One region of the Endozoicomonas sp. Mp262 genome, then DNA from elsewhere that is predicted to be linked to it. Evidence: predicted binding sites of a transcription regulator. Region 1 holds the regulator's gene; each other region holds the start of a gene.
What was found. Region 1 encodes sigma-54, which starts transcription at its own class of promoters, with help from an activator protein. Its sites were predicted from a motif close to TGGCACNNNNNTTGCTNT; they were not measured.
Positions count from the first base shown of each region.

Region 2: the regulator sigma-54 is predicted to act here: its motif matches at 2,558-2,575, upstream of ygeW (knotted carbamoyltransferase YgeW).
Region 3: the regulator sigma-54 is predicted to act here: its motif matches at 3,345-3,362, upstream of glnK (P-II family nitrogen regulator).

Region 1 covers NZ_CP092489.1:2,257,380-2,263,231, forward strand. Annotated here, with positions in the region: gene MJ595_RS09970 (HPr family phosphocarrier protein) at 1-250, opposite strand, end outside; gene rapZ (RNase adapter RapZ) at 247-1,110, opposite strand; gene ptsN (PTS IIA-like nitrogen regulatory protein PtsN) at 1,383-1,844, opposite strand; gene raiA (ribosome-associated translation inhibitor RaiA) at 1,863-2,174, opposite strand; gene MJ595_RS09990 (RNA polymerase factor sigma-54) at 2,298-3,764, opposite strand; gene lptB (LPS export ABC transporter ATP-binding protein) at 3,989-4,714, opposite strand; gene lptA (lipopolysaccharide transport periplasmic protein LptA) at 4,740-5,270, opposite strand; gene lptC (LPS export ABC transporter periplasmic protein LptC) at 5,257-5,826, opposite strand.
Region 2 covers NZ_CP092489.1:3,750,708-3,756,559, forward strand. Annotated here, with positions in the region: gene yqeC (selenium cofactor biosynthesis protein YqeC) at 1-650, shown strand, start outside; gene yqeB (selenium-dependent molybdenum cofactor biosynthesis protein YqeB) at 650-2,254, shown strand; gene ygeW (knotted carbamoyltransferase YgeW) at 2,723-3,913, shown strand; gene dpaL (diaminopropionate ammonia-lyase) at 3,937-5,154, shown strand; gene MJ595_RS16320 (YgeY family selenium metabolism-linked hydrolase) at 5,217-5,852, shown strand, end outside.
Region 3 covers NZ_CP092489.1:1,669,891-1,675,742, reverse strand. Annotated here, with positions in the region: gene MJ595_RS07370 (IS1380 family transposase) at 1-1,110, shown strand, start outside; gene MJ595_RS07365 (ammonium transporter) at 1,568-2,815, opposite strand; gene glnK (P-II family nitrogen regulator) at 2,895-3,233, opposite strand; gene MJ595_RS07355 (caspase family protein) at 3,700-4,701, shown strand; gene MJ595_RS07350 (accessory factor UbiK family protein) at 4,814-5,086, shown strand; gene uvrA (excinuclease ABC subunit UvrA) at 5,083-5,852, opposite strand, start outside.

The sequences.
Region 1 (5,852 bases):
AATTATTGATGAGGGTGCAGAGAGCGTCACAGGCTTCTTTTTCATCATGGCCGTCAAGCATCAGTTCAATAGATGAGCCTTGTCCAGCCGCCAGCATCATAACAGCCATAATGCTTTTGCCATCAATATCCTGACCATTGAAAGAAACTCTTACCTTACAGGAAAAGCCTGAAGCGATGGATACAAACCGGGATGCTGCACGTGCATGCAAGCCAAGTTTATTGATGATTGTGACCTGCTTTTTTATCACTCTTCAGGCAGCTCCCTGTGACGGACTTGTATACTATGTGAATGATTGAAGAGCCTGCCTAGCCTCTCGGTCAGGAAGACGGAGCGATGTTGCCCTCCAGTGCAGCCAATGGCAACAGTCATATAAGTTCTCTGTCCCGATTCAAATTTGGGTAGCCATTTTTCGATAAAGGCTGATATATCATCCAGCATGCTTTGTACATCGGGCTCAGTTGATAAGAAGTCCTGAACGGGTTGTTCCAGGCCTGTGAGGCCTCTTAAGGATTCCACCCAGTAGGGATTGGGTAGACAGCGCACATCAAAAACAAAGTCAGCATCCATGGGGATGCCATGTTTAAAGCCGAATGATTCAAATAGCAGGGTGATACGGGAAGCATCTGCTGATTCTTCGATGCACGCTTTCCTGACCCGCTCCCTGATTTGATGAACAGAAAGTGGCGAGGTGTCTATTTTGATAGTGGCAAGGGATTGAACGGGACCAAGCAGTTTCTTTTCCTGCTCAATGGCTTCAGAGAGGGAGCATTGTTCGTTGGTCAGGGGGTGTTTGCGCCGTGTAGCACTGTAGCGTTGCATTAATGTGTTGTTATCAGCGTCAAGAAAGATAACCTTGCAATCAATGCCCTGTGCTTTAAGTTTGGCAAGAACATCCGGAAAGTTATCCATGGCACCGGGTACATTTCGGACATCAATGCTCACAGCCATGGCCGGAGGTGTGCTATGGGTCTCTTTCAGGGTGGTGTGAAGCCGGTCCAGAATGCTGACGGGAATATTGTCTACACAGTAGAATCCCCCGTCTTCAAGTGCATGCAGGGCTGAACTTTTTCCTGATCCGGATCGTCCACTGATAATAAATAGCTTCATAACACGTGATTTCCTGTCGGCCTCCTACTACAAAAGCACTCTAAGCTTTCAGCATAGAAAAGTATGGAGGGTTATTCATACAGATTTTAAACAAAATTTATGACTTTATGAATTATACCCATCACTCAATGGACAATAGGGAATAATTAGCGGGAAATGGAGTGGGATGCTGCTTCCCGTTAACTATTCCCTATTGTCCCGGGAAGTTGGGCAAACCTGTCTTTGGAGGCGGTCAGGTTATGGTTTTAAATCACTGGGGCCATCAAGAGATGTCAGGAAATCTCTACGGGAGTGGTAAAGTAGTCATAGAGCTCGTCCGATGAGTGGGCTTCACGTAATTTATTGAGCAGTGTGCTGGATTGAAACCGGCTGGCCAGGGCCTTAAGGATTTCCAGGTGTTCCTGGGTGTCTTCCACAGGTACAATCAGGGCAAAGACCAGATCCACGGGTTTCTGGTCCACTGCTTCGAAGTCAACGGGTTCCGCCAGCTGAAAAAGCAAGCCAGTGGGCTGGGTGCATGACTTGTGACGGCAGTGCGGAATAGCTATGCCATTGCCAAGACCCGTGGTGCCGAGGCGCTCACGGGACACAAGGCAGCCAAAAAGATCTTTGGCATTGATGGCAGGAACTTCGTCACTGATCAGGGTAGCAACGGCTTCAAGAACTTTCTTTTTGCTAACCCCGTGCACACCACAGAGGGTGCGCTCGGGAGTCAGTATGTTTTCAATGATCATACAATAATAAATATTGGCTCAGAACTTACCAGAGACGCCTTGTGTGCGATTCAGGTTTTTCTCTTTGTGTTTGACCAGCTGGCGGTCGAGCTTATCCGACAGCAAATCAATGGCGGCGTACATGTCCTCTGAGTCAGCGGCAGCATTGATATCTGCACCTCTTGTGTGAAGACTGGCTTCAGCCTTGTGGGTGAGTTTTTCTACACTCAGTGTCACTTGCACATTGGTGATACTATCGAAGTGTGCATCCAGGCGCTCAAGCTTTTTGGTTACGTAGTCGTGCAGAGCTTCTGTTACCTCGACATGATGTCCACTGATGTTGACTTGCATGTAGCGCTCTCCTGATCCCGTGTCTTGACTTCTACCAACCCCCGGGATCTTTCGGGTTGGTATAGGTTGATTCTATCATCCAAGACGCACCTTGCGATGCTTCAGGACAAAAAAATAATAATATTAAACGAGTCGCTTCCGTTCATTGGATGGCGGAATATGCAATGATTCCCGGTATTTGGCGATGGTACGCCTGGCCACCTTGATTCCCTGTTCTCCCAGTAATAGGGCAATTTTGTTGTCACTCAGGGGCTTCCGTGAATTTTCCTCGGCCACTATCTTCTTAATCAATGCCCGTATCGCTGTTGAGGAGCATTCGCCACCCCCGGCCGTACTGACATGACTGGAAAAAAAGAACTTTAGCTCATAAACCCCCCGGGGGGTATGCATATACTTTTGAGTGGTAACCCGGGAGATGGTGGATTCGTGCATGCCGACGGCATCAGCAATATCTGCCAGTACCAATGGCTTCATGGCTTCTTCACCCTGGTTGAAGAAGTCGTATTGGTACTCAACTATTTTTCGGGCAACCTTAAGCAGGGTGTCGTTGCGGCTTTGCAGGTTTTTTAAAAACCATTTTGCCTCCTGCAAGTGGTTTTTCATGAAAACATTATCCCGTGAACTATTGGCTCTCTGAACCATAGAGGCATAGTTGTTGTTAATTCGCAGGCGTGGAAGCGCTTCGGCATTCAGCTCAACCTGCCAACTGTTCTTGAACTTTCTGACCATAATGTCAGGGATGATGTATTCAGAGGCAGGTTGCTCAATCTCTGAACCGGGGTGGGGGTTAAGACTTTGAATCAGGCTTAGTGCTTCACGCAGAGGCTCTTCCTTTAGCTTCATTTTTTTCATGATACCGGCGTAATCATGATTACCCAGGGCAGGAAGGTGTTTGTCAATCAATTGGGCGGCAATATCCATATAGTCTGTGGAATCTGCCAGCTGATTAAGCTGAACGGTCAAGCATTCCCTGAGGTCATGGCTGGCACAGCCAACGGGGTCAAACTGCTGGATACGATGCTGTAGAACCATCACCTCATCCAGTTCAAGCTCCTCAAACTGTTGGTGAAGCGTCTTAAAAATATCTTCGATAGGGGTTGTCAGGTAGCCATTAGCGTTAACAGATTCAATGATAGTCAGGCCAATTAAACGATCCAGGTCGCTCATGGGGGCCATATTCAGCTGCCACTCCAGGTAGTCCTGCAGGGTGTCCACGGTGCGATTTTTGGCGAAGGGGTCCAGGTCTTCATCAGAAACGGGCGTAGCAGGCGCACTGGGATAGATATCATCCCACTTGGAATCCAAAGGAAGCTCTGATGGAATTTCATTATTCCACTCGGTTTCTTCTTTTGTTGTTTCCTGCCGGGGGCTGTCACTGAAGTCAGGTGGCTGCTCTCCCTGATATTGCTCTTCGCTGGCGGTGTTTGCAGAGTTGTCTTCCTCGGCCTCCAGCATAGGGTTTGACTCCAGTATTTCCTGAATCTCCTGCTGCAGATCCAGAGTAGATAACTGCAGTAGGCGAATGGCCTGCTGTAGCTGAGGAGTCATGGTCAGCTGCTGGCCCATTGTGAGCTGTAAGGATGGCTTCATAGGGCAACCGTTTACCTGTACTTCTTTATAAAAATTTTGACCTGTTATATTTGTACGTCATCTCCGTATAGTGGCGACTATAATCCTATCGTTGCCACAGGCAAAAGCAACTGATTTTTATAGGAATTCAGGTTTTCTGTATCTTGAAACCCGAGATGGCGAAAGATGCGTCCGGTGGGTGGCGGGTCGAAGTGGTAGGGTATTTCAACCCGCCGGGATAAAAGTTAAAGACTGAATTGATGCCCAAGATAGACATCACGGACTTTCTGGTTCGCTAATACCTTCTGACTGTCGCCTTCAGCAATGATATGTCCCTCACTGACAATGTAGGCATTCTCACAAATATCCAGGGTTTCCCTGACGTTGTGGTCAGTAATCAGGACGCCAATTCCGCGTTGTTGAAGGTGTCGTATAATCGCTTTAATGTCACCTACGGATATGGGGTCTACACCGGCAAAAGGCTCGTCCAGCAAAATGAAAGCGGGATCTGTAGCCAGGGCCCTGGCAATTTCGGCGCGTCGCCGTTCACCACCGGAAAGGCTCATTCCTGTACTGTCCCGGATATGGGTGATATGGAATTCTTCCAACAGGGACTCTGTTTTTTCAAGACGCTGCCGTTTTGATAAGTCCTTACGGGTTTCCAATATGGCCAGAATGTTATCCTTTACAGAAAGTCGGCGGAAGATAGAGGCCTCTTGTGGCAGGTAACCTATACCCGCCCTTGCCCTGCCATGCATCGGCTCGAAGGTAAGATCCCTTTGATCTATTCTGACAGCTCCCCCATCCGCTTTAACGAGACCCACTATCATATAAAAACAGGTGGTTTTACCGGCGCCATTGGGGCCTAGCAGGCCAACAATTTCACCACTATTGACTTGCAGGGAGACATCCCGGACCACCTGTCGTTTTTTATAGCTTTTACTAAGCTGTGTTGCGGTTAATGTTGCCATTCAGATGTATTTTAAAACCTTTGCTCTAGTTGGCAGGGGGGGTTGCAGCCTTTGGCTCCGGTCTGGGTTGGATGACCATGATGACCCGGCCTTTTTCGCCATTTCCGGCAGGTTGGCCAGAGGCATTAACGGTTTGCAGCTTCAGGTTGTATTCGATTTTTTCACCTTTGAATACATCGCCCTCCTGGGTGAGCTCTCCCTGTTGGAGTAGCTCAATGCGATCCCCGGCTGCATCATAGTTGATGGTGTTCCCCCAGGCTTTCAGCTTTCCCTTACCATTTTCCTGCTGTTGTTCGTAGTAGGCACGTTGGCCTTTTGCCACAACACGGGTCACTTTTCGATGGGCGTCATTGTATATGGTGATCAGGTCACCTTCTATCCGGGTACTTCCCTGAGTCATAATAACATTGCCACGGTACACGGAAATGCCTTTCTTATTATCAAGGTCAGCGGAGTTTGACTCAATTTCAATGGGCTTTTGCCGGTCTGATTGCAGCGCTGCTGCGATACCTGGAAGCATCAGTATCACAAGAAAAAAAGACTTAATTCGATTCATGGACTCCTCTTACCCTTGATTTAAGGTGGATCTGGCCTTTTTCATAATAGGTTTTCATTCCTATGGCCCTGACTTTGCTGTTGTTGCTGGTGATCAGTACAGGCAAGTCTGTTTCTGCCATTCCCTGGTCGGAATAGAGCGTAAGATAATCGGTATTCATCCGGGTGTGCCTGCCGGTGCTGATTTTATCCTGGTTCATAATGACATTATTCCATAGAACCAGCGTATCATTTCCTGATAATAATTTACCGTTCGCCGCATGGGCTGTGGTTATCTGTCCTGTTTTACGGTAGCTGGTCATGTGAGGCAAGCTCAATAGCGTCGTATCATTATGCGGGTAGTGGGAAATACTTTGGGATGTCAGCTGGTACTCAAGCTTGCCACCTTTACCGTATTGAAGAATATTGGCCTGTTCCAGAAAGTAGTCCGCATTTTTCCGGGCATCAGTGGATTTTTTCTGTGTTCCCGGGTGAAGGTCTGTGTCATAAGCCCAATAGCCCATAGCCAAAAGCATAAAAAGCAGGCTTAAAAAAATGGGAAGGTTCCGGTTGAACATGAATGGGACCTGATTCAGAGTGGCTA
Region 2 (5,852 bases), 1.5 Mb from region 1:
TAGATCGCCTGATTGACCGTAATATTCCAGAATCCCTGGGTATTAAGCCAGCTGCAGCAACACTCACCGTAGCAGGTTATCCGGATAAAGCATCAGGAAAGCTATCAGGTCTGAGCCCGGCTCTGATCGCAGCGCTGGTAAAAGAGGATATTTATGACAGCATTCTTGTGGAAGCTGATGGTTCAAGGGGCTTGCCGCTGAAAGTTCCGGCAGGTCATGAGCCGGTTTTACCCGATGAATGTCAGGTGGTTATTGCGGTTACGGGCTGGAAAGGGATACGCAGGGCCCTTAATAAAGGAATTGATGCCAGCCAGGTTCATCGCTGGCAACGGTTTTCCCGAATGACCGGTTTATTGGACGGTGACCATATAACGCCTGCTGTCATGGGAAAATTACTGGGGGACAACCATGGGCTTTTTAAAAATACACCTGCCAGTGCACGAAAAATATGGCTCGTTAATCAGGTGGATAGCGAGCGGGATAAAAGCCTGGCAACCGAATTTATTCAAACAGTAACAGCCCATTCAATAGCTATTGATCACTGTCTGATAAGTTGCTTTCAAGATACTTCGCAGTTTCCTGTCAGGACAGTGAGCAGAACAAGAAATTTATCAGGAAGGTTTTTTAAAAATAAATCAGAGGGGGTTTAATGAATATTTTTGCGGAAGCGGCCCGGCTCTATGAGCAAAACATTCCTTTTGCGCTGGCTTCAATTATCGAAACCAGGGGGTCAGCCCCCCGGCATGATGCCATGCTGCTGGTCCAGGAAGGAGGAGAAACCCTTGGTACTATCGGGGGGGGCATGATTGAGCGACATGTGATTAATGAAGCGATGGCAGCCCTGAAAGAGGGGCGGTCAAGAACGGTTAAAGGTAGTATGTCAAGGGCTGGCAAAGATGCCATGGACATGGACTGTGGTGGCACTATGAAGGTTCATATTGATGTTCAGGGTATCCGCCCGGATATGCTGCTGGTGGGGGGCGGTCACGTTAACCGGGCTGTTGCAAAACTGGCGGCGGTACTGGGTTATACCATGACTGTGGTGGATTCCTGGGAACCTAACCTTAATGCCCGCTTTTTCCCCCCTCAAACCCGGTTTTTCCTCGGTGGCACCATTACAGGGGCTATCGGTCAGGCAACTATCAGAGACAATACCCAGGTTATTATCGCCACAAACCATGAAGATACTGTGGCATTGCCTGTTATTTTAAAAAGCCCTGCCAGGCATATAGGTCAGCTGGCCAGCAGGAGAAAAGTGGGGATTCTTCGGGAGAAATGCCGGGAGGCAGGCATCAGTGAAGCCCGTTTTAATCAGGTGCGTACCCCGGTAGGGCTGGATATCGGTGCGGAAAGTCCGGAGGAAATTGCCCTGAGCATTATGGCGGAAGTGCTGGCTCTATCTAAAGGTAAGGCGTTGAACTCTGGTCTGCCTTGCGTATCTATCAATGGTAACAGGCGGGTTGTTATTCGTGGAGCCGGGGATTTAGCCACGGGAACTGCCGTTAAACTCCATAACTGTGGCTTTCAGGTGGTGATGCTGGATCTGCCAAAGCCCACCGTTATCAGAACCAATGTATCCTTTGCGGGAGCCTTGCTGAACAGTAATGAATCTATCTGCGTCGAAGGAATTACCGCTCGCAAGGCCTGCTCCGTGAGTGACGCAAGAAGGGTACTGGATCAGGGGGAGGTGGCCGTGCTCGCTGACCCCGATTGTCATACCTTGAGGCAGCTTAAGCCCGCTATTCTGGTGGATGGCATTCTGGCCAAGAGGAACCTGGGAACCACCCGCGATATGGCACCGGTCACCATCGCCCTTGGCCCGGGTTTCAGTGCCGGTGACGACGTGGATGCGGTGATTGAAACCTGTCGTGGTCATAGCCTGGCCAATGTTATCTATCAGTGTGAGGCTTTACCTGATACGGGTAAACCGGGCAATATCCTGGGCTATGATAAAGAGCGGGTTTTGCATGCACCCTGTGCCGGACGGGTGTTGCCTAAAGCGGTGATTGGTGATTTGGTTCAGGAAGGCCAGATTATCGCAGTGATTGAAACCGGGGAGGGTGAGCAACCCGTGACAACCAGAATTAGTGGCAAGGTTCGCGGGTTGATTACCGCAGGAACATCGGTGACCGAAGGCTTCAAGGTGGGCGATATCGATCCCAGGGGAGCCTCTGTTGAACATACCACCGTGTCCGATAAGGCAAGGGCTATTGCCGGTGGTGTGCTGGAGGCTATTCTGAAACTGTCCCGATAAAGGGCAGTCGCTGTGATTGTTTTATGGCCCTGACGGTTTATTGGTTTGCAAACGTCAGGGCTTTTTTTTGAGTGGGGTTTCAAATTGATTGGTTTTTTTCTGTTTTATCAAACTGATAGATCAAAGCGAGCTTAGTGTTTTGTTCCTGAAAAATAGAAATTGCTTCAGGTCATTTTTTTAAATATGGAAAACTTAATTCTAAAGACCACGTTATTTGCATAGTTATTACCTATCACTGATGAATAAAGGGCGATGGATAGTTTTCCAGAAAAATTATTTTTTTGTGGGTTCGTTATCAAGAGTTGGCACGCATATTGGCTATTAAAAGCCATAAATAACAATCTGGCTGATTCTTAGGTATTGCATGGTTAACCACTTCGTATGCCATAGCGTTCAGCCATTCAATGACCCCGGATTCAGGGGCGTTTTTTAGCTCCGGAATCGCTATACCCAAAATAAGGAAACACCGTGAGTAGCTTCAATGCGTTAATACAACAGATTCAAGCCTTCGACACACAACTGCATAACAAGGATCTTATGTTGACCTGGGAGCAGTCAACAGACGAGTTGAAACAGGTATTGAGCGTTGCCGAGGCACTCCGAACCCTGAGAAATGAAAATATCTCCACCCGGGTATTCGACAGTGGTCTGGGTGTTTCCCTGTTCCGGGACAACTCCACCCGTACCCGTTTCTCTTTCTCTTCTGCCTGTAACATGCTGGGGCTGGCAGTGCAGGATCTGGATGAAGGAAAGTCCCAGATTGCCCACGGTGAAACCGTTCGTGAAACAGCCAACATGATCTCTTTCTGCGCCGATGTGATTGGTATTCGTGATGACATGTACCTGGGTTACGGCAACAGGTATATGCGTGAAGTGGGCAAGGCACTGGACTTCGGTAAGGAAAACGGGGTTCTGGCACAGCGTCCCGGTGTGGTTAACCTGCAGTGCGACATTGACCACCCAACCCAGAGCATGGCAGACCTGGCCTGGCTCACCGAACACTTCGGCAGTCTTGAAAACCTGAAGGGCAAGAAAATTGCCATGACCTGGGCGTACTCCCCCAGCTACGGCAAGCCACTGTCTGTTCCCCAGGGCATTATTGGCCTGATGACCCGCTTTGGCATGGATGTCACCCTGGCCCACCCTGAAGGCTATGACCTGATCCCGGAAGTGGTGGAAACCGCAGGCCGTCAGGCCAAAGAAAGTGGTGGCAGTTTCAGGCAGGTCAGCACCATGGCTGAAGCCTTTAAAGAGGCTGACATTGTCTATCCAAAGTCCTGGGCTCCCTATCATGTCATGGGTCGTCGTACCGACCTGTTAAAAGCCGGTGACCATGATGGCCTCAAGGCGCTGGAACAGGAGTGTCTCGCCGAAAATGCCCGGCATAAACACTGGCACTGCACAGAGGAGATGATGAAGCTGACCCGTGATGGTGAAGGGCTCTACATGCACTGCCTGCCGGCAGATATTACCGGGGTTTCCTGCGAGGAAGGCGAGGTCACAGAAAGTGTCTTCAACAAGTATTTGATCCATACCTACAAGGAAGCAGGCTGGAAGCCATTCATTATCGCTTCCATGATCCTTAATCGGCGCTTTGCAAACCCTGAAATAGTGCTGGAAAACCTGATGAAAAATGGTGCCCGTCGTATTGATGCCTGATTGCATCAAGGGAGGTGCATACCATGTCAACATTTGCCTTATCCATTGAGCAGATGCCAAACCGTTTTTTTAACGGTCAATCTTCGCCCCTGTTCAGTGCAGAAATAGCCAGTGCTGTTCGGGCTTTTCATCGAAGGATTCCGGGTTACCAGGCGACGCCACTTTGCTCGCTTGATGGGCTGGCGAGAAAACTCGGTTTGGGGAAAATTCTGGTAAAGGATGAGTCCTATCGTTTTGGCCTCAATGCTTTCAAGGTATTAGGGGGTTCTTACGCCATTGGTCAAAGTATTACCAGAAAACTCGGTATTCCCCTGGAGTCATTCAGTTTTGACAACCTGAACGGCCATGAGCCTATCACCTTTGCCACCGCTACCGATGGCAACCACGGTCGTGGTGTTGCCTGGGCAGCGATGAAACTGGGTCAGCAGGCTGTTGTTTACATGCCAAAGGGCGCAGCGCAGGAGCGGGTAGATAACATTAGAAGGCTGGGTGCTGAGTGCATAGTCACTGACTTGAACTACGACGACGCTGTTCGTCTTGCCTGTCAACAGGCGGATGAAAACGGCTGGTTGATGGTTCAGGACACTGCCTGGGCAGGCTATACCGAAATTCCCACCTGGATTATGCAGGGTTATACAACCATGGCTGATGAAGCCGTTGAGCAGATGCAGGCCATGGGTATAGAGCGTCCCACTCACACTATTCTACAAGCCGGAGTTGGTGCTATGGCGGGTGGGGTGGTGGGTTATCTGGCTAACCGTTTTGGCGCTGACCGGTTCACCGCTATTACCGCTGAGCCTCATCAGGCGAACTGCATCTATCGGTCTGGCTGTAGCGATGATGGTTCAGCCATTAATGTTCCGGGGGATCTGGATACCATGATGGTTGGCCTGGCCTGCGGTGAGCCGAATCCGCTGGGCTGGGAGGTACTAAGGAATTGCTGTCGGCACTTCCTTTCCGTGGAAGACCGAACCGCAGCATTAGGTATGAGGATTCAGGCCAGCCCGATGAAAGGGGATCAGGCCATTATTTCCGGAGAGTCCGGTGCCATTGGTGTAGGAATGCTTTACGCCATTGCCTGCCATCCGGATTCAGAAAGCATCATGAACAGTCTTGGGCTGGACCATCACTCTGTGGTGCTTCTTTTCAATACCGAAGGCGATACCGATCCGGTGAATTATCAGGATGTGGTCTGGGAAGGTAAATACGGTATTGGATCCAGTCAAAGTCAATATTCATAACGTTAAGGTGGTTGACGGGTTGAAACAAAACCCGTCAACAAGGATATCAAGGATATAAAACCATGAGCAGTGAACTTAAAATCCCCTTTGCTGAAATCCTGAAAAAAGCGGAGGAATATAAACCGGAAATGACCCGTTTTCTGCGGGACATGATCGCCATTCCCAGCGAGTCCTGCGATGAAAAAAAGGTGGTTCTTCGCATTAAGGAAGAGATGGAAAGGGTGGGTTTTGACAGGGTGGACATTGACCCACAGGGTAACGTGCTGGGTTACATGGGCCATGGCAAGCGGATTATTGCCATGGATGCCCATATTGATACCGTCGGGGTCGGTAACCTGGATAACTGGACCTTTGATCCCTACGAAGGTTATGAAAATGATGAGACCATTGGTGGTCGTGGTGCATCTGACCAGGAAGGGGGAATGGCATCCATGGTCTATGCCGGTAAGATCATCAAGGATCTGGGGCTGGAAGATGACTATACACTGGTGGTCACTGGTACGGTTCAGGAAGAGGATTGTGATGGCCTGTGCTGGCAGTACATTATTAATGAAACCGGCCTGCACCCTGAGTTTGTTGTCAGTACCGAGCCAACCGATTGCAACATCTACCGTGGTCAGCGGGGGCGAATGGAAATCCGTGTGGATGTCAGTGGTATCAGCTGCCATGGCTCGGCACCAGAACGTGGTGATAACGCC
Region 3 (5,852 bases), 590 kb from region 1:
TTCCGGTTGGCAATGGGCATTAAACAAATGCCTTCAGCCAGCCGCTTAAGACAGCGTTTCAATGAAGATGCCGCCCAACTGATTCCTTTCATCGAGGACAGCCTTACCGATGTCCTGGTTAATCTTCAGGTGCCCGTCACACCCCTTCCGAAAAAACTCGATAAGAAGCAGCACATACCACTGGATATCGACGTATTCCCTATGGATAACAGCAATACCAAAAAGGAGGGGGTCGAGTACACGTATAAAAAATTCTTTGGTTATGCCCCTATTGCCGCTTACTTTGGCTGCGAAGGCTGGTGCCTGGGATGTGAATTACGCCCAGGCTCTCAGCACTCCCAGAATGATTTTATTGGCTTTTTACAAGCAGTGCTGCACCGCAGCCGACGTTTGACCCGAGCGCCTATTCTGGTTCGCCTTGATAGTGGCCACGATGCTGAGGAATCGCGCCGGGAAATCGCCGGGTTCAAAGGTGTGAATCACATTATCAAGCTCAACCCAAGAAAGTATCACACCAAGGAACACTGGCTCCCCATTTTTGAAGAAAAGCAAGTCAAATGGGAGGAGTCGCGTCCAGGAAAGAGTTATGCGACACTCTCAACCGTCTATGAAACCAACTATGGTAACCAGCGTCTGATTATTCGCATTATCAAGCGTACCACTGATACTGTAGGGCAGAGATTTCTGACACCCGATTATGAGCTGGAAGGATGGTGGACAACACTCAGCGAAGCTGACTACAGCGATGATCAGATCATTAATCTTTATGAGGATCATGCGACCAGCGAGCAGTTTCACAGTGAGTTGAAGACTGATATGGATTTAGAGCGCCTGCCTTCAGGCAAGTTTGACACCAACGACCTGGTGATGTGTTTGGGTGCACTGGTCTATAACATTCTGCGCTACATGGGGCAGAGTTGCTTGCTCGGGCCAGATGCGCCGGTACGTCATAAAGCCAAACGACGCCGGTTAAAAACCGTGATACAGGAACTCATCTACCTGGCTGCCCGTCTTCTGAAAAAAGGACATCAATACCGGCTACGCTTTGGTCGTTACTGTCCTGGTTTCAGGTCTTTCCATCAATTAATAAGCCAGCATGCACTTTGTTGATTGAATAGCGAGATAGAAAAAAATGCCATAAATGAGAAAGTACTGTATTGATAACGGTAGGGCTTCTTTCAACCTGTCTTCAAGTTTGATGATATTTTGATCAGCATTTATGCTTAAAAACGACATAAAAACACTTCAATCAATAACCCGAGTTATTTTCAAAGGAAAAAATTAATCAGCACATTTTCAAAACTGCCGGGCAAATCAAGAAATCACGGATTCAGGTCTTTTCTCTCCCACTTAAAGCAAAAAAAACCATAAATCCTGCAAGACAGTCAGGAATACGAATACAAAAGTAATACTTATTGTTCAGGCGCTATACTGACCAGAAGCCAATAACGGGGAAGACTCAGGTCTTTTCCCTTGAACTTAAAAAAACAGTGTGATCGGTTGATGCCTCTTTTGCTCCAACCGACCACAGAAGTATTATCGAGATTAAACTCAGCCCTCTTTCCCTCTACTTCGCCTTAAACTCGGGATAGGCTTCTACTCCACATTCAGCAACATCTGCACCGACATATTCCTGTTCCTTGCTGATTCGCAAGCCAACAATGAATTTAATCCCGCCCCAAACAATCAATGAGGAAATAAATACCCAGGTAAAAATAGATGCTATGCCTAACAGTTGAGCTCCAAGAGTGGCATCAGCATTACTCAGAGGTACCGCCAGCAGTCCCCAGATACCCACAACGCCATGAACAGAAATGGCACCTACCGGGTCATCAATATGCAATCTATCCAGTGTTATAATTGAAAGAACGACTAATACACCTCCAGCAGCACCGATCAATGTGGAGCTCAATGCTGATGGGGTTAAGGGTTCCGCAGTAATTGCAACCAGACCAGCCAGTGCGCCATTAAGAGCCATAGTCAGGTCAGCCTTGCCAAATAACAGACGGGCTGTAATCAAGGCCGTGATCACACCACCTGTTGCAGCAGCATTGGTATTAACGAATATCTGCGCCACTGCATTGGCATTTTCCACATCGGCGATTTTTAATTGTGATCCACCATTAAAACCGAACCAGCCCAACCATAGAATAAATGTCCCCAGAGTTGCTAAAGGCAGATTGGAACCCGGAATAGCATTGATTCCGCCGCTCTTACCATACTTACCTTCGCGAGCCCCCAATAACAGAACACCAGCAAGCGCAGCAGATGCACCCGCAAGATGGACGACTCCGGAACCTGCAAAATCCAGGAATCCATGGGCATCAAGAAATCCGGCTCCCCACTTCCAGAAACCCTGAACCGGATATATAAACCCTGTCATAAATACGGCAAATAGCAGGAAAGACCAAAGCTTCATCCGCTCTGCTACCGCACCGGAAACAATAGACATGGCTGTAGCAACAAATACAACCTGGAAGAAAAAGTCTGAACGCTGGGCATAGTACGGAGCATCATCCCCTCCCGCCATCACCGCTTCAACTGTATTTTCTGTGCCCAGTAATGTGCCAAATACCGGCACAATTCCACCTTCATTGGCACCGGGATACATGATCTGATAGCCACACAACAGGTACATGGTGCAGGCAATGGCAAACAGGGCAATATTTTTTGTCAAAATTTCCACTGTATTTTTTGAACGGACCAAACCGGCTTCAAGCATGGCAAAGCCTGCCGCCATCCACATCACCAAAGCACCACATACCAGGAAATAAAAGGTGTCGAGCGCATACGACACTTGAATAATATTATCCACGGGACCCCTCCCAGGTTTAGAAATGTTTTTTCTTATTATTAGGGTTTATTGACAGAACTAAGCCCGGCAGGCTCCTAGACTAAATGGCATCCTCTCCAGTTTCGCCGGTTCTGATGCGTATCGCCTGCTCCAGATTAGTTACAAAAATTTTGCCATCACCGATTTTCCCCGTATTAGCAGCCTTGGAGATCGATTCAATAACCTGCTCCAACAATTCATCAGGAATGGCCACTTCAATCTTCACCTTGGGCAGGAAATCAACCACATACTCTGCACCACGGTATAGCTCGGTATGCCCCTTCTGTCGTCCAAACCCTTTTACCTCAGTTACTGTAATTCCTTGCACGCTGATGTCTGAAAGCGCCTCGCGAACATCATCCAGTTTAAACGGCTTGATAATGGCAGAAACCAACTTCATAAATATATTCTCCTGAAAGTTACGATCCGGGAGGGGTAGTCCGGCGCTTATCCAAATCAAGCTGCCAGTCTACGCCTACTGGTTACGACATCCAATAAACTGCTTATTAAATAAGCAGAAAGTATGCCAACATAACCATGATGCATAAAGTGGGTGAAATATAAGAAAATGCATCAATTAATGCACCGAATATAGATAACAGGGAGCTTTACTGACATTTATGCACTCATAAAGTGCGTCAATGAAGTGCCTGTTTGCACGAACAGGCGCTTATAAGAAAACTAACCCTTAGCCCAGTCCAAGCATTCAGATTTATTTGAAAATCCAGAAAACCCTCAGCCAAAATTAGGAGGTAAAGCTAAACTGCGCCAATATAGAAAGCACATGTTTTCTATGGGCTGTTTAGGAAGCTGACCGAGATACGTAAAGGCTCGAAACCATTGTTGTACATGTGGAAGATACTGGCATGAAATATTATGACTCTATCTCTCTCAAACTTTTTTCTATCTGGTGGCTGTGCTTTTTCGCTCTGGATGCATGGCCAACCCAGCCATGGTTCAAAGCTGTTCCAGCTTATATTGCCCGTATCACACCTCCCTCATACCTTGAAGCCTGGCTATGTTCAACCGCCCTCTTAAAATATCAAAACAGGCACAAAACATTAATACTACTGGTAGCTCAAAACTATACACATAGTAAATACACGAATCTTAAAGGGTGTATAAACGATGCCATTAATTTAAGATATTTTCTGAAAAAAATGGGGTATCCGGAAAAAAATATAAGACTGATAACCGATGAAAAACAAAATATAACCACCGAGCAAGTCATTGATGAAATAGAACAGATAGCCAATAAAACAACCCGGCACTGGATGGACTGGAATACCGTAATTATTGCTTTTAGCGGTCATGGCTCCAGTTCAAAAGAAAGGAAAACCTCTCAGGAAAAAGATAAGCGGGATGAACTCCTGGTCTGTGGTGACGGCTGTATATCTGACAATAAGCTGCATGAGCTGTTAAAGCTGTTTGACAGAAAATGTAACGTATTCTTTTCCTTTGATACCTGTCACTCTGCAACAATGCTGGATCTTCAATATATATGCCGCTCGGAGTGGAACGCAGATACGGCTGAATTCAGGTTAAAAAGGGACAAAAACAGCAAGTATTCCTACATAGCCGCCAATGTGGTCATGATCTCTGGCTGTCGGGATAGCCAAACCTCTGCCGATGCCCTTCTGCAAAACCCTGAGCGCAGGGAAACCCGCTACTTCAGCAGGTTAAACTGGAGCCGACAAGGTGCCTACACAAACACCTTGTTAAAACTGTTAAAAAAATCACATGCTAACTACAAGCTTCTGAGCCTTCCGCTACACCTTTCTGAATCACTGCACAAAAGGTTCAAACAGCGCCCTGTTCTCTCATCCAGCTTTTATATTCCCCGATACTTCCAGCTCTTTGACTGGTAGTACTTACTGAGCCAGCGAACCAAGCGCAGCTTGGCAGCCTTCAAGAACATCGGCAAATCGCCCTCCTTGTTATATGATGCACCATAAATCAAGACGTACTGGAACCTGACGAATGATTGATAAAGCTGCACTGATCAATAATATCGCCGAAAAAGCAGGTCAGTTACTGGGAGGCGAGAAAAGCCAGACCAGGGAAGATATTGAACGTAATATCAAGGCCCTGGTAACCAGCGCCCTGTCTCGCCTTGATCTGGTGAACAGGGATGAGTTTGACACCCAGGTTGCCGTATTGCAGCATACCCGGGAACGCTTGGAAACCCTTGAAAAACAGGTGGCTGAATTAAATAAAGGCGATACTGAACAGACCCGGGATTCAGAGAACTAATTTAAACTCTGCTTTAGAAAACGTCCTGTATGGGATACTTCCCTTTTGGATACCTCTTCAGGTGTGCCTGAAGCAATGATTTGCCCACCACCATCACCGCCTTCCGGCCCAAGGTCAACAATCCAGTCGGCTGTTTTGATGACATCCAGGTTATGTTCAATAACCACTACGGTGTTGCCATGATCCCGCAGCCGATGCAAAACAGTGAGTAGTTGTTGTATATCGTGAAAATGCAAACCGGTGGTTGGCTCATCCAGGATATAAAGCGTTTTCCCGGTATCCCGTTTAGACAGTTCTTTTGCCAGCTTAACCCGCTGGGCTTCTCCACCAGATAGCGTTGTTGCGTTCTGTCCCAGTTGAATATAGGACAGCCCCACATCCATCAGGGTCTGAAGCTTGCGCCTGACGGCGGGGATAGGATCAAAGAATGCAAGGGCATCTTCCACAGTCATGGATAGCACCTCATGGATGCTTTTACCCTTATATTTAACATCAAGGGTTTCCCGGTTATAGCGCTTGCCTTTGCAAACATCACAGGGAACATAGATGTCTGGTAGAAAGTGCATTTCCACCTTAATCACACCGTCGCCCTGACAAGCTTCACAGCGCCCCCCTTTAACATTAAAACTGAACCGCCCCGGTTTATAGCCGCGGGAACGAGCTTCCTGGGTGCCCGCAAAAAGTTCACGAATTGCGGTAAAAATACCAGTGTAGGTGGCCGGATTAGAGCGAGGTGTTCGACCAATGGGGCTTTGGTCTATATCAA